Regions from separate parts of the Pseudomonas sp. H3_E04 genome, predicted to be linked through region 1. Evidence: predicted binding sites of a transcription regulator. Region 1 holds the regulator's gene; each other region holds the start of a gene.
The links. Region 1 encodes sigma-54, which starts transcription at its own class of promoters, with help from an activator protein. Its sites were predicted from a motif close to ANTGGCATNNANNTTGCTNT; they were not measured.
Positions count from the first base shown of each region.

Region 2: AB4N53_RS01810 (circularly permuted type 2 ATP-grasp protein) is a predicted target of sigma-54. The motif match lies at 1,925-1,944, and genes of this name have one in related genera.
Region 3: AB4N53_RS00840 (flagellar hook-length control protein FliK) is a predicted target of sigma-54. The motif match lies at 1,493-1,512, and genes of this name have one in related genera.
Region 4: AB4N53_RS00630 (flagellar basal body rod protein FlgF) is a predicted target of sigma-54. The motif match lies at 2,122-2,141, and genes of this name have one in related genera.

Region 1 is NZ_CP162797.1:5,362,712-5,366,224, forward strand. It holds gene rapZ (RNase adapter RapZ) at 1-155, opposite strand, end outside; gene ptsN (PTS IIA-like nitrogen regulatory protein PtsN) at 158-622, opposite strand; gene hpf (ribosome hibernation-promoting factor, HPF/YfiA family) at 635-943, opposite strand; gene AB4N53_RS24080 (RNA polymerase factor sigma-54) at 1,017-2,507, opposite strand; gene lptB (LPS export ABC transporter ATP-binding protein) at 2,674-3,399, opposite strand; gene lptA (lipopolysaccharide transport periplasmic protein LptA) at 3,399-3,513, opposite strand, start outside.
Region 2 is NZ_CP162797.1:382,312-385,824, forward strand. It holds gene speE (polyamine aminopropyltransferase) at 1-488, shown strand, start outside; gene AB4N53_RS01800 (hypothetical protein) at 711-944, shown strand; gene AB4N53_RS01805 (ribonuclease E inhibitor RraB) at 1,154-1,501, shown strand; gene AB4N53_RS01810 (circularly permuted type 2 ATP-grasp protein) at 1,978-3,387, shown strand; gene AB4N53_RS01815 (alpha-E domain-containing protein) at 3,400-3,513, shown strand, end outside.
Region 3 is NZ_CP162797.1:181,439-184,951, forward strand. It holds gene AB4N53_RS00830 (ATP-binding SpoIIE family protein phosphatase) at 1-1,066, shown strand, start outside; gene AB4N53_RS00835 (Hpt domain-containing protein) at 1,097-1,444, shown strand; gene AB4N53_RS00840 (flagellar hook-length control protein FliK) at 1,549-2,916, shown strand; gene fliL (flagellar basal body-associated protein FliL) at 3,130-3,513, shown strand, end outside.
Region 4 is NZ_CP162797.1:133,229-136,741, forward strand. It holds gene AB4N53_RS00625 (sigma-54-dependent transcriptional regulator) at 362-1,924, shown strand; gene AB4N53_RS00630 (flagellar basal body rod protein FlgF) at 2,196-2,936, shown strand; gene flgG (flagellar basal-body rod protein FlgG) at 2,982-3,513, shown strand, end outside.

The DNA.
Region 1 (3,513 bases):
TGCGCCAGCTCCGTGTGAATCAGCGCCCGCTCGGCCAGTTCCGGCAGCAAACCGGCCGGCAGATTGTCGATGCAGTAGTAGCCGTTGTCCTCAAGGACATTCAGGGCGGTACTTTTACCCGAGCCCGAACGGCCACTGACAATGATCAAACGCATGATTAGTGCCCGTTCTGCTCGTCCAGTACAACCTGGAACAAGGCTTCATTGCTCGGAGCGCTGCGCAATTTGTCGCGCACTTCCTTGCGGTCGAGCATGCTGGCGATCTGGCGCAGCAACTCCAGATGCGCATCGGTCGCGGCTTCCGGGACCAGCAGCACAAACAACAGGTCAACCGGGGCGCCGTCGATGGCGTCGAAATCGATCGGGGCTTCGAGGTGCAACAGGGCGCTCACCGGTCCCGCGCAGCCCTTGAGGCGGCAGTGGGGGATGGCGATGCCGTTGCCAAAACCGGTGGAGCCGAGTTTTTCACGGGCGATCAGCGCCTCGAAAACATCCTGCATCGCCAGATCCGGCACTTCGCGGTGGATCAGGTTGGCAATTTGTTCGAGGGCTTTTTTCTTGCTGCCGCCCGGCGCGTTCACCTGGGAACGGCCGGGGGTCAGGATGGTTTCAAGTCGGATCATGGGATAGGGGTGTTAACGACCGGTTGCGCCCTGGAGGAGGCTCTGGGTCTTTTCCTTATGCTTTTTGAGTTGGCGATCCAGCTTGTCGGTGAGTGAGTCGATCGCAGCGTACATGTCGGTATCTTCTGCGTTGGCGACCACTTCGCTGCCGGGGATATGCAAGGTGGCTTCGATCTTCTGCTTCAGCTTTTCGACGCACATCGTGACTTGCACGTTGGTGATCTTGTCGAAATGTCGCTCCAGTCGTTGGAGTTTTTCCTCGATGTAGGAACGCAGAGGTTGGGTCACTTCCAGTTGGTGTCCACTGATGTTGACTTGCATACAGCTTCTCCTTCGTTGCCAGTGCATAAAGCGGCAGGCCGAAAAGCCTGCCACTGGAACGCTGTAACGTGGCTTACATCAACCGCTTGCGTTCGCTCGAAGGCGCGATTCCGAGGGATTCGCGGTACTTGGCGACGGTGCGGCGAGCCACCTGAATGCCTTGTGCCTCCAGTAAACCAGCGATCTTGCTGTCACTCAACGGCTTTTTCTGATTTTCCGCGGCGACCAGTTTCTTGATGATCGCGCGAATCGCCGTGGACGAGCATTCGCCGCCTTCGGAGGTGCTGACGTGGCTGGAGAAAAAGTATTTCAGCTCATAAATACCGCGCGGGGTATGCATGAACTTTTGCGTGGTCACCCGGGAAATCGTCGATTCGTGCATGCCGACCGCTTCGGCGATGTCATGCAGCACCAGCGGCTTCATCGCTTCGTCGCCGTATTCGAGGAAACCGCGCTGATGTTCGACGATCTGCGTGGCCACTTTCATCAGGGTTTCGTTGCGGCTCTGCAGGCTCTTGATGAACCAGCGGGCTTCCTGCAGCTGGTTGCGCATGAAAGTGTTGTCGGCGCTGGTGTCGGCACGTTTCACAAAACCGGCGTACTGGGCGTTGACCCGCAGGCGTGGCACCGATTCCTGGTTCAGCTCGACCAGCCAGCGCTCGTTGTCCTTGCGCACGATCACATCGGGAATGACGTATTCGGCTTCGGTCGATTCGATCTGCGAGCCCGGACGCGGATTGAGGCTCTGTACCAGCTCGATGACCTGGCGCAGCTCGTCTTCCTTGAGCTTCATGCGGCGCATCAACTGGCTGTAATCGCGGCTGCCCAGCAGGTCGATGTAATCGGCGACGAGGCGCTTGGCCTCAGCCAGCCACGGTGTTTTGGCCGGCAACTGGCGAAGTTGCAGGAGCAGGCATTCGCTGAGGTTGCGGGCGCCGATCCCGGCGGGCTCAAATTGCTGGATGCGATGCAGGACGGCTTCGATTTCATCGAGCTCGATGTCCAGTTCCGGATCGAACGCTTCAAGAATTTCTTCGAGTGTTTCGTCCAGATAGCCCTGATTGTTGATGCAATCGATCAGAGTTACGGCGATCAAGCGATCGGTGTCGGACATCGGTGCCAGGTTCAGTTGCCACAGCAGATGGCTTTGCAGGCTCTCGCCGGCCGACGTGCGGGTGGTGAAATCCCACTCGTCGTCATCGCTGCTGGGCAGGCTGCTGGCGCTGGTCTGGTAGACGTCTTCCCACGCGGTATCCACGGGGAGTTCGTTAGGGATGCGTTCGTTCCATTCGCCATCCTCAAGGTTGTCCACCGTCGGAGCGGTTTCCTGATAGGAGGGTTCCTGTATTTCGGCGGACTTCTGTTCGGCGTTGTCGGCCAGAGGATCGGCGTTGTCGAAGTCGTCGCCTTCTTCCTGGCGCTCGAGCATCGGATTGGATTCCAGAGCCTCCTGGATCTCCTGTTGCAGGTCCAGGGTCGACAATTGGAGCAGACGGATGGCCTGTTGCAGCTGCGGTGTCATCGTCAGCTGCTGGCCCATTCTCAAGACTAGCGATGGTTTCATGGCAGGGGCTTAACACCTTATTCGCCGGCGCTTTGCGCCATACACTACAGGGCGCCGAAGCGCCAAACTTAAGCAAATTATATGCCTGAAACTGAAGTGTTTGCCTAGAGCGCTGTAACAATTAAAGCGGATAAATGCGCCTTGAATCGATACAGCGCTGTCGCGCTTACAGGCGGAACTCGTGACCCAGATACACTTCCTTGACCAGATCGTTGGCCAGGATGGTCTCGGCATCACCTTCGGCGATCAGTTGACCGTCGTTGACGATGTAAGCGGTTTCGCAGATATCCAGCGTTTCACGGACGTTGTGGTCGGTGATCAGCACACCGATGCCCTTGGCCTTGAGGTGGTGGATGATCTGCTTGATGTCGCCGACCGAGATCGGGTCGACACCGGCGAACGGTTCGTCGAGCAGGATGAATTTCGGCGCAGTGGCCAGGGCACGAGCGATTTCCACCCGGCGGCGCTCACCACCGGACAGGCTCATGCCGAGGTTGTCGCGGATGTGGCTGATGTGGAATTCCTGCAGCAGGCTTTCCAGCTCCTTGCGCCGGCCGGCCTTGTCGAGTTCCGGGCGGGTCTCGAGGATCGCCATGATGTTGTCGGCAACCGACAGTTTGCGGAAGATCGAAGCTTCTTGCGGCAGATAGCCGATACCGGCCTTGGCGCGGCCGTGCATCGGCTGGTGGCTGACGTCCAGGTCATCGATCAGCACACGGCCCTGATCTGCCTGCACCAGGCCAACGATCATGTAGAAGCACGTCGTCTTGCCGGCGCCGTTCGGGCCGAGCAGGCCGACGATCTGCCCGCTGTCGATCGACAGGCTGACGTCACGCACGACCTGGCGGCTTTTATAGGCCTTGGCCAGGTGCTGAGCTTTCAGAGTTGCCATTACTGGGATTTCTCTTCGGTTTTCTTCTTCGGCTGGATCACCATGTCGATGCGCGGACGCGATTCGGTGACCTTGCTGCCCGTGGCGCGACCGGCGCTGGCCAGTTTCTTCACG
Region 2 (3,513 bases), 910 kb from region 1:
CCTACGACGACCCGCGCCTGAATCTGGTGATCGACGACGGCATGCGTTTCGTCGCCACCACCACTGAAAAATTCGACGTGATCATCTCCGACTCAACCGATCCGATCGGCCCGGGTGAAGTGCTGTTCTCGGAGAATTTCTATCAGGCTTGCCACCGTTGCCTGAACGAGGGCGGCATCCTCGTCACTCAGAACGGCACGCCGTTCATGCAGATCGAGGAAGTCAAAACCACCGCTGGTCGCCTGCGCAGCCTGTTTCCGGACTGGCATTTCTATCAGGCCGCCGTGCCGACTTACATCGGTGGTTCGATGACCTTCGCGTGGGGCTCGACCAACCCGGCCTACCGCAAGCTCAGCCGTGAAACCCTGCAACAGCGCTTCATCGGCAGCGGCATCGTCACCCGCTACTACAACCCGGAAATCCACATTGGCGCGTTCGCCTTGCCGCAATACGTGCTGCAAGCGGTCAACAAGCCGAGCAACGACTGATACTTCCCCGCAAAAAACCTCCTTGTGGGAGCGAGCCTGCTCGCGAAAGCGCAGTGTCAGCCAACTCAATGTCGACTGGCATGCCGCCTTCGCGAGCAGGCTCGCTACCACAACGCTCATCCGTTTTTCCTGGCCACGTGCTGTAATCCTTTTGAACCAACTATCGCGGAAAAAAGTCGAGATAGAGGTAAGCCCATTTACGGGTTGATCGAGGAGGCACTGATGCAAAAGTGGAAAGTCACTTTCGTGGATGATCACGGCGAAATTGTTGATGAAGTCTTCGAACGTGAGGAATGCCCGTCCGATGATGAAGCCGCACGGCTGATCAAGGAGCGGCTTCTTCCGGTCGCTGCCAAGCTGGATCTGAACGATCTGGAAGGGCGCACCGCCGATGCCGGGGTGAAAAACCTCAAGACCCAGAACGGCATCGAAATCCGCAGCATCACACCCATCTGAACACTTCCTGTCATCTCGAAAACCAGGCCTTGGCAGCGGCGCTCTCTTGGGGCTACTCTGCAAGCGAGATCAGCGAATGGATCGCTAAGGTCTGGTCTTGTCAGCTACATGCTTGTTTCCCGCGCGCAACCACGTTGCCGTAGTACTTAGGCCAAAAGGCCCGGGGCGGGAATACGGAAAGTCTATCCATCAATCGAGGGGGACGATTCATGAGCACAGCCTATCAAGAAGACATCAGCAGCAACGTTCTGCGCCGCATGAAAGAAGGCGGATTCGATTTTTCCCGGTTCCATCCCATCGAGTTCTACGCGATTTTCCCGGACGAGGAGCGGGCGCGCAGGGCAGCAGGCAAATTTCGCGGTGAATCCATCAATGCCCAAGTCAGTGCGCGCGACGACGGCGCCTGGTCGCTGGAATTGAGCAAAGTGATGTATGCGACCTATGACGATATTGGCGATTTCGAGCAAGGCTTTTCTGCCGTGGTCGAACCGCTGGGCGGCATTATCGAGGGTTGGGGCGTGAAGCAGGAGGTGCGCAATCGTTACCGGTTGAATTGATCTTGCGCATTGTTTGTCGGGCAACGGCTGACCTTCGGGTCGGCCGTTGTCGTTTCTGGCTTCTGCACATCGCAGTGGCAAAACCCTGAAACAAGAATCCCCGGCAAAAAAAAGCCACCGGAGAGGGTGGCTAAAAGGGAAGACGGGTATGCAATAAAGTCCTGTCGGGACGGGGCTGCCAAGGCAGTTCAGCTCAGTGAGCTGGCGACTTCACGACGCCGTGCCGGGGAAGTTTTGCAGCGAATGCGCGGATTATCCGCAGTCGCGGCCGGGCAGTGAAATCAACTCTGACTATGCTGGTGATAGGCGATGCAGTGCGTCGCAATGAAGCGGGGGCAATCGGGCCGGGGCATTTGCCGCACAGGAATGGTGCGCGGTCTGCGGCATAGATCTACAACCGATTGAATTAAAAGCGTTTATGCCGATGGCACGGGCCTTGCGAAGGCCTGTATGTCCGGAGTGACAAGGAGTACGGCATGATCCGCACCTATTTTGATGAGATGTACGATGCCGGCGGCCTGGTCCGCCCGCATTACCGAGAATTCGCCCGCTGGCTGGCCGAGACACCTGACGAGTTGCTCGCGCAGCGCCGTCGCGAGGCCGATCTGTTGTTTCACCGGGCCGGGATCACCTTCACGCTCTATGGCGACGAGCAAGGCACCGAGCGACTGATTCCGTTCGATACGATTCCTCGCAGCATCCCCGCCAGTGAATGGCGGATTGTCGAGCGTGGCTGTATTCAGCGGGTCAAGGCGTTGAACATGTTTCTCGCCGACCTCTATCACGAGCAGCGCATCATCAAGGCCGGGATCATTCCCGCCGAACAGGTGCTGGCCAACGAGCAATACCAGTTGGCGATGCAGGGCCTGGATCTGCACCGCGACATCTACTCGCACATCTCCGGCGTCGATCTGGTGCGCGACGGCGATGGCACTTATTACGTCCTCGAAGACAACCTGCGCACACCCAGCGGCGTGAGCTACATGCTCGAAGACCGCAAGATGATGATGCGCCTGTTCCCCGAACTGTTCGCCGCCCAGCGCATCGCGCCGATCGATCACTATCCCAATCTGCTGCTCGACACGCTGAAAAGCTCCAGCCCGATCGACAACCCCAGTGTGGTGGTACTTACGCCAGGGCGCTTCAACAGCGCGTTCTTCGAACATGCGTTTCTGGCGCGGGAAATGGGTGTTGAACTGGTGGAAGGCGCGGATCTGTTCGTGCGGGACGACAAGGTATTCATGCGCACCACCGATGGCCCGAAAGCGGTTGACGTGATCTACCGTCGCCTCGATGACGCATTTCTCGATCCGCTGGCGTTCAACCCTGACTCGATGCTCGGCGTGCCGGGGCTGCTGTCGTCCTATCGTTCCGGCAACGTGGTGCTGGCCAACGCCATCGGCACCGGCGTGGCGGACGATAAATCGGTGTACCCGTTCGTCACCGAGATGATCCGTTTCTACCTCGACGAAGAACCGATTCTGAAAAACGTGCCGACCTGGCAGTGCCGCAACCCGTCTGAACTTTCCCACGTGCTGGCCAATCTTCCGGATCTGGTGGTCAAGGAAACCCAAGGCTCCGGCGGTTACGGGATGCTGGTCGGGCCAGCCGCGACGACGGCGGAAATCGATGCGTTCCGCGAGCGCATCAAAGCCAAACCGCATGCCTACATCGCGCAGCCGACGCTGTCGCTGTCGACCTGTCCGACCTTTGTCGAAAATGGCATTGCACCGCGCCATATCGATTTGCGTCCGTTCGTGTTGTCCGGTCGCGAAACCCGGGTCGTACCCGGTGGTTTGACCCGTGTCGCGTTGCGTGAAGGCTCCCTGGTGGTGAATTCCTCCCAGGGCGGCGGCACCAAGGACACCTGGGTAGTCGAGGATTGAAGGAAGCTTGCCATGTTAAGTAGAACTGCCTCGGATCTGTACTGGATGTCGCGATATCTGGAGCGTGCGGAGAACCTCGCGCGCATGCTCGACATCAGTTATTCACTGTCGCTGATGCCACAGGAC
Region 3 (3,513 bases), 710 kb from region 1:
GGGGGCGATGCCGCTGGCCGAAGTGTTCTACGGCATGACGGCCAAGGGCTACGGGTTGACGGAGACCCTGCGCGAGATGAACGCCAAGCTCAAGCGCATCCTGCCGGTGGACATGTTCTGCTGCGCCACGTTGCTCTGCCTGAGTTTTCAGAGCCGCTCGGTGGAGGTGTGGAACGGCGGCATGCCTGACGGTTACCTGCACCGCATGGCCAGCGGCGAGCGCGTGCCTTTGCCGGCGCGGCATTTGCCCCTGGGAATTCTCAGTGCGCAGGCCTTCGATGACCGAACGGATGTGTATCCGATGGCCGTTGATGACCGGGTGTTTCTGCTGTCGGACGGGGTGATTGATACCTGCGATGCCAATGATCAGTTGTTCGGCGTCGAGCGCTTGCAGCAGGTCTTTGCTGCCAACCGCGAGCCGGATCGGTTGTTCGAGGACATCGAACAGGCGCTGCGCGATTTTCGCGGGCAGGCCCGTGATGACGTGAGCATGGTCGAGGTCAGCCTTGTCGAGTCGGCGCAGGCGCACGGCGCGGCGCCGGTGTATTCCGACAGCGGCCAGTCGTGCCCGCTGGACTGGTCGGCCAGTTTCGAGTTTCGCGGTGCCACGCTCAGGCGCTTCAATCCGTTGCCGTTTCTCTTGCAATTGCTGCTCGAGGTACATGGCCTGCGTCCGCAGAGCGGGGCGCTGTACAGCGTGATCGCCGAGTTGTATTCCAATGCGCTGGAGCATGGCGTGCTGGGGCTCGACTCGCGTCTCAAGCGCGATGCGACGGGGTTCGCCCGTTACTATGAAATGCGCGCCGCGCGGCTGGAGTCGCTGCAGGATGGTTATGTGCGCGTGCATTTGCAGGTGCAACCGCAGGGCGAGGGCGGGCGCCTGGTCATCCGGGTCGAAGACAGCGGCGAAGGTTTTGATGTAACGCGGGTCATGGAGCGGCCGCTGGATAACGTCCGCTTGTCGGGACGCGGCATCAGCCTGATCCGGCAACTGGGGCGCAACGCCAGTTGGTCGGACCAAGGTCGTAGTGCCAGCGTGGAGTTTTTCTGGGAGATTGAGGCATAATCCGCCCATTCTTGATCAAGGAGTGAGCAAGTGACTGACCCACATGTAGATCGTGACGTTCTCGACACCTTGCGCGAGGTGATGGAGGACGGTTATCCGGAGTTGCTCGAGACCTTCCTGGCAGACTCGGAAAGTCGCCTGCACGAGTTGCAGGACAGCACCAGCGCCAAAGTGCTTTCCGATGTAGCGCATAGCTTCAAGGGCAGCGCCAGCAACATGGGCGCGGTTCGACTGGCTGGGTTGTGCCAGGACCTTGAGTCGAATGCCAAGGACAAGAGTCCGGAAGCGCTCGCTCAGCTAGTCGCCGATATCCATGCTGAATTCGCCGAAGTACGCCCGGTGTACGAAAGCGAAAAGCACCACGCCCACATCCACTGAAGCTGCCGTCCGGCGCTTTTCGCAAGTGTCTGGCCAAACTGGCCCGGCACTTGCAGTCTACTTGCTCAACTGTACCTACGATCCAGTGCAGCGGAGACCGTGTCATGCCTGCGACCCCCAACATTCTTCTTCAGACCGCCGCCCAGGCCAAGGCGCAAGCCGCCTCTGCCAAATCGTCGGCAATGGCCGCAGACGCCGGGGACAAGGCTTCCAGCTTCGCCAGAGTGTTTGCCGATCAGGCGCCGGCCAAGCCTGCCGCAAGCGCCGATAATTCAGTCAAACCGGCACGCGATAAAGTCGCTGACAGCAGCGGCAAAAAGGATATCGGCAAAGACCAGTCTGCCGCGCCCGAGCCAGCAGTTGCCGATAGCGGCAAAGCGTTGCCAGCCGACAAAGCGGCGGCGAGCGATGACGCGACAGCCACTGCCGATGACACCACTGAAACTGTACAAACTCCTGTGGCCGATGCCGCGCCTGTAGACCCGGTCCTTGATCCGGCTCTGGCGCAAGTCGTCCAGCCGTTGGTGGCAGCGCCTGTTGTGCAAGCACCGGTAGCCGCAACGCCAGCCCAGGCGGAAACCGAAACGCCTGCATTGGCGGCCTTGCCGGGCATGGTCAAAGATCCGGCGGCCACCGACAGCGATTTCGATCCGTCGGCAGACCCGCTCGACTCGATGCCGGCGGTGCGCATGGCGATGGAGCAGGGCGGACATATTTCCGCCGCCAGTCAGGCGCAGCCGAAAGCCTCGCCTGCTCAAGCTCAGGCCGATGGCGAGTTGACCGCCGCGCAGAACTTTGCCGCCGGCATGGCCAGCATGCTCGACGTGCAGGCCGACAAGGACAGCACCAGTCAGGGCGGCGAAAAAGCTTTCAGCGGGCTGATCGATGATGGTTTGAAAGATTTGAAATCCGCCACCAGCGACACCCGTGTCGATGACTTCGCCAACCGTCTGGCGGCACTCACGCAGGCCGCAACGCCAAAAACCGCCAATGCGCTGCCGGTGAATCAGCCGATCGCCATGCACCAGAGCGGCTGGACCGAAGAAGTGGTCAACCGCGTCATGTACCTGTCCAGCGTCAACCTCAAAGCCGCCGACATTCAGTTGCAGCCGGCAGAGCTTGGGCGTCTGGATATCCGCGTGAACATGGTTCCCGATCAGCAGACCCAGGTCACCTTCATGAGCGCGCACCCGAGCGTGCGTGAAGCGCTCGACAGCCAGATGCACCGCCTGCGCGACATGTTCAACCAGCAGGGCATGGGCCAGGTCGACGTCAACGTCGCCGACCAGAACCGTGGCTGGCAGGGTCAGCAGGGCCAGGAACAGGCGCAGCAGGGCCAGAGTGGCCGGACCAGCGCTGCGGGTGGTCGCCTTGATTCGGTAGATGAAGAGTTGGCTCCGGCCAGCGTGGCGGAAGTCGCGGCTCAAACGACTAGCGTGATCGGCACCAGCGCGGTCGACTATTACGCCTGATGCAACGCAATACCCAATGTGGGAGCGAGCCTGCTCGCGAATACGGTGTGACATTCAACCAATATGTTGACTGACACATTGCTTTCGCGAGCAGGCTCGCTCCCACATTTGTTTATGGCGCCGTTCAGATGACGCGCTGACACTTCTGGCATAACACTTGCTCTTGCCTTGCCGTGCAACTGTGAAACCCCCGATTAGTGACGGATTATTGGCATGGCGAAGAGCGAAGCTGCAGCAGTAAAAGACCCCGCAACCAAAGGCAAACTCAAGCTGATCATCGTGATCGTGCTGGCGTTGCTGGTGGCTATTGGTGCATCCGTCGGGGCGACCTGGTTCTTCATGCACGGCGCGCAAAGCAAGCCTGCCGAGGCCGCAGAAGCAGCGCCGGTCGGCAAGCAAGCGGCGATTTTCGAGCCAATGGCGCCGGCCTTCGTGGCCAACTACAACCAGAACGGCCGTCAGCGCTACATGCAGGTGAGCATCACCATGCTGGCGCGTAATCAGGCTGATCTGGACGCGCTCAAAGTGCACATGCCGGTTATCCGCAACAATCTGGTGATGCTCTTCTCCGGTCAGGATTTCGCCACACTGGCGACC
Region 4 (3,513 bases), 660 kb from region 1:
TATGTCCAGCGATGGCTTAAGGAATACCCGAGAGTGACAGGGCGTGCAGCATGTTGACTGGCGTGTGCGTAGGAAAATTCGGCTCGTTTCGTAAAGTTATCGTTACGCTTTGTCGGGTAATGCGCATTTACGGTGATTGGCGGGTTTGAAAAGGGTCGGGGCTGTCACATAATCTTGACAACTATCTGCGTGCCTCGGCAGAAAAATCTGCCCCGGACGCGCCACAAAACCCTGTGGGAGCGAGCCTGCTCGCGAAAGCGGTCTGTCTGACACATCGATGTTGAATGTGCTGGCGCCTTCGCGAGCAGGCTCGCTCCCACAAGGACATGTGTTTACCTCTCAAACCTGTCGGGCCTTTTCTATGCGCATCAAAGTCCACTGCCAGAACCGCATCGGCATCCTGCGCGACATTCTCAATCTGCTGGTGGCGTACGGGATCAACGTCGCGCGCGGTGAGGTTGGCGGTGAGCATGGCAACGCGATCTACCTGCACTGCCCGAACCTGATCAACATCCAGTTCCAGGCGTTGCGGCCGAAATTCGAGGCAATCGGCGGGGTGTTCGGGGTCAAGCGCGTCGGGCTGATGCCCAGCGAGCGCCGGCATATGGAGTTGAATGCGTTGCTCGGCGCGCTGGAATTTCCGGTGCTGTCGATCGATATGGGCGGCTCGATCGTCGCGGCCAACCGCGCGGCAGCGCAGTTGCTCGGGGTGCGCGTCGATGAGGTGCCGGGGATTCCGCTGTCGCGGTACGCCGAGGATTTCGATTTGCCGGAACTGGTGCGCGCCAACAAATCGCGAATCAACGGCATGCGGGTCAAGGTCAAGGGCGACATCTTTCTTGCCGACATCGCGCCGCTGCAATCGGAGCACGATGACAGCGAGGCCATGGCCGGCGCCGTATTGACGCTGCACCGCGCCGATCGGGTCGGCGAGCGTATCTACAATGTGCGCAAACAGGAACTGCGTGGCTTCGACAGTATTTTCCAGAGTTCGAAAGTCATGGCCGCTGTGGTCCGTGAGGCGCGACGCATGGCGCCGCTGGATGCGCCGCTATTAATAGAAGGCGAAACCGGCACGGGCAAGGAACTGCTCGCGCGCGCCTGTCACCTTGCCAGTCCGCGCGGACAGTCACCGTTGATGGCGCTCAACTGCGCCGGGTTGCCGGAATCAATGGCCGAGACCGAACTGTTCGGCTACGGCCCCGGCGCCTTCGAAGGTGCGCGGGCCGAGGGCAAGCTTGGTCTGCTCGAGTTGACCGCTGGCGGCACGCTGTTTCTCGATGGCGTCGGCGAGATGAGCCCGCGTTTGCAGGTCAAATTGCTGCGCTTTCTTCAGGACGGTTGCTTCCGTCGCGTTGGCAGTGATGAAGAGGTGTATCTGGACGTGCGGGTGATCTGCGCCACCCAGGTGGACTTGTCCGAACTGTGCGCGCGGGGCGAGTTTCGTCAGGATCTCTATCACCGCTTGAACGTGCTGTCGCTGCACATCCCGCCGCTGCGCGAGTGCCTCGACGGTCTGACGCCGCTGGTTGAACATTTCCTCGATCAGGCCAGTCGGCAGATCGGCTGCCCGCTACCGAAGTTGGCCCCGGCGGCGATGGACCGCCTCAGCCATTACCACTGGCCGGGCAATGTGCGGCAACTGGAGAACGTGTTGTTCCAGGCGGTTTCGTTGTGCGACGGCGGTAAGGTCAAGGCTGAACATATCCGCCTGCCGGATTACGGCGTGCGTCAGCCACTTGGCGATTTTTCTCTCGACGGAAGTCTGGACGAGATCGTCGGGCGTTTCGAGAAAGCGGTGCTGGAGCGCTTGTATTCCGAGCATCCGAGCAGTCGGCAACTGGGCAAGCGGCTGGGTGTTTCGCACACCACCATTGCCAACAAACTGCGTGAGTATGAGGTGGGTAAAGACAGCGGAGCTTAAGATCAAAAGATCGCAGCCTTCGGCAGCTCCTACATTTGGAACGCGGTTGCCTGTAGGAGCTGCCGAAGGCTGCGATCTTTTGATCTCTTGCCGCGAAGCGGCATGACACCGCCGGTTTTTCGTCTTCGACACATTTCAAATTCCCCTCTGATCCCCTCAAGTCCCCTGTTTACCGGGTCTTCGCCTGCCAACTAAAAGTTGGTCTGCAAATTGCTTATGGCTGAGCAGTACAGCGGTGGGCGGCAAACGTCCGGCATGCAGAGGAAACACTGTGGACAAGTACCTTTATGTGGCAATGACCGGCGCCAGCCAGAACGCACTGGCGCAGCGGGCGCATGCCAACAACCTGGCGAACATTTCCACCAACGGCTTCCAGCGCGACCTCGAGCAGGCGCGTTCGATGCCGGTGTTCGGTGACAGCTTTCCGGCGCGCGCGTTTGCCATGAGCGAACGCCCCGCCACCGACTTCACGCCGGGCTCGCTGGTGCAGACCGGTCGTGAACTCGACGTCGCGGTATCCGGCAACGGTTTCATCGCCGTGCAAAACCCCAGCGGTGGTGAAAGCTACGTGCGTACCGGCAGCCTCAACATCGACGCCCTCGGCGTACTGCGCGCCGGCAACGGCATGCCGGTGATCGGTAATGGCGGCCCGATCGCCGTGCCGCCCGAGCAGCAGGTCGAAGTCGGCGAAGACGGCACCATCAGTATTCGCGCGATGGGCGAAGGCCCCCGCGTCATGGCCGAAGTCGACCGGATCAAGCTGGTCAACCCGGACATCAAGAACATGAACAAAGGGCTCGACGGTTCGATTTACACCAAGGACGGCCAGCCGGCGCAAGCCGACGCCAACGTCAAACTGGTCTCGGGTTTCCTCGAGTCGAGCAACGTCAATGCCGTGGAAGAAATGACTTCGGTGCTGGCCCTGGCCAAGCAGTTCGAGTTGCACGTCAAGATGATGAACACCGCCAAAGACGACGACCAGGCCATGGCTCGGGTCTTGCAGATCAGCTAATTATCAGAACGTCGCGCCGTAAAACAGGCGCACGAGGAGAATCGAATGCTTCCGGCTCTATGGGTTGCCAAAACCGGTCTGTCCGCCCAGGACACCAACCTGACCACCATTTCCAACAACCTGGCGAACGTTTCGACCACGGGTTTCAAACGTGACCGTGCCGAGTTCCAGGACCTGCTGTATCAGATCAAGCGTCAGCCAGGCGCCCAGTCGACCCAGGACAGCGAACTGCCGTCGGGTCTGCAAGTGGGTACCGGTGTGCGCATTGTCGGCACCCAGAAGAACTTCACCGCCGGCAGCCTGCAAACCACCGAGCAGCCGCTGGACATGGCCATCGACGGTCGCGGTTTCTTCCAGATCCTGCAGCCGGACGGCACCACGTCCTACACCCGTGACGGTACTTTCCACCTCGACTCCAATGGCCAGATCGTCAACGCCAGCGGTTTCGCGCTGGAACCGGCGATCATCATCCCGAACGATGCGCAGACCTTCACCGTCGGCCGTGACGGCACCGTGTCGATCACCATCGCCGGCAACCCGGCCTCGCAAGTGATCGGTAACCTGCAGACCGCCGATT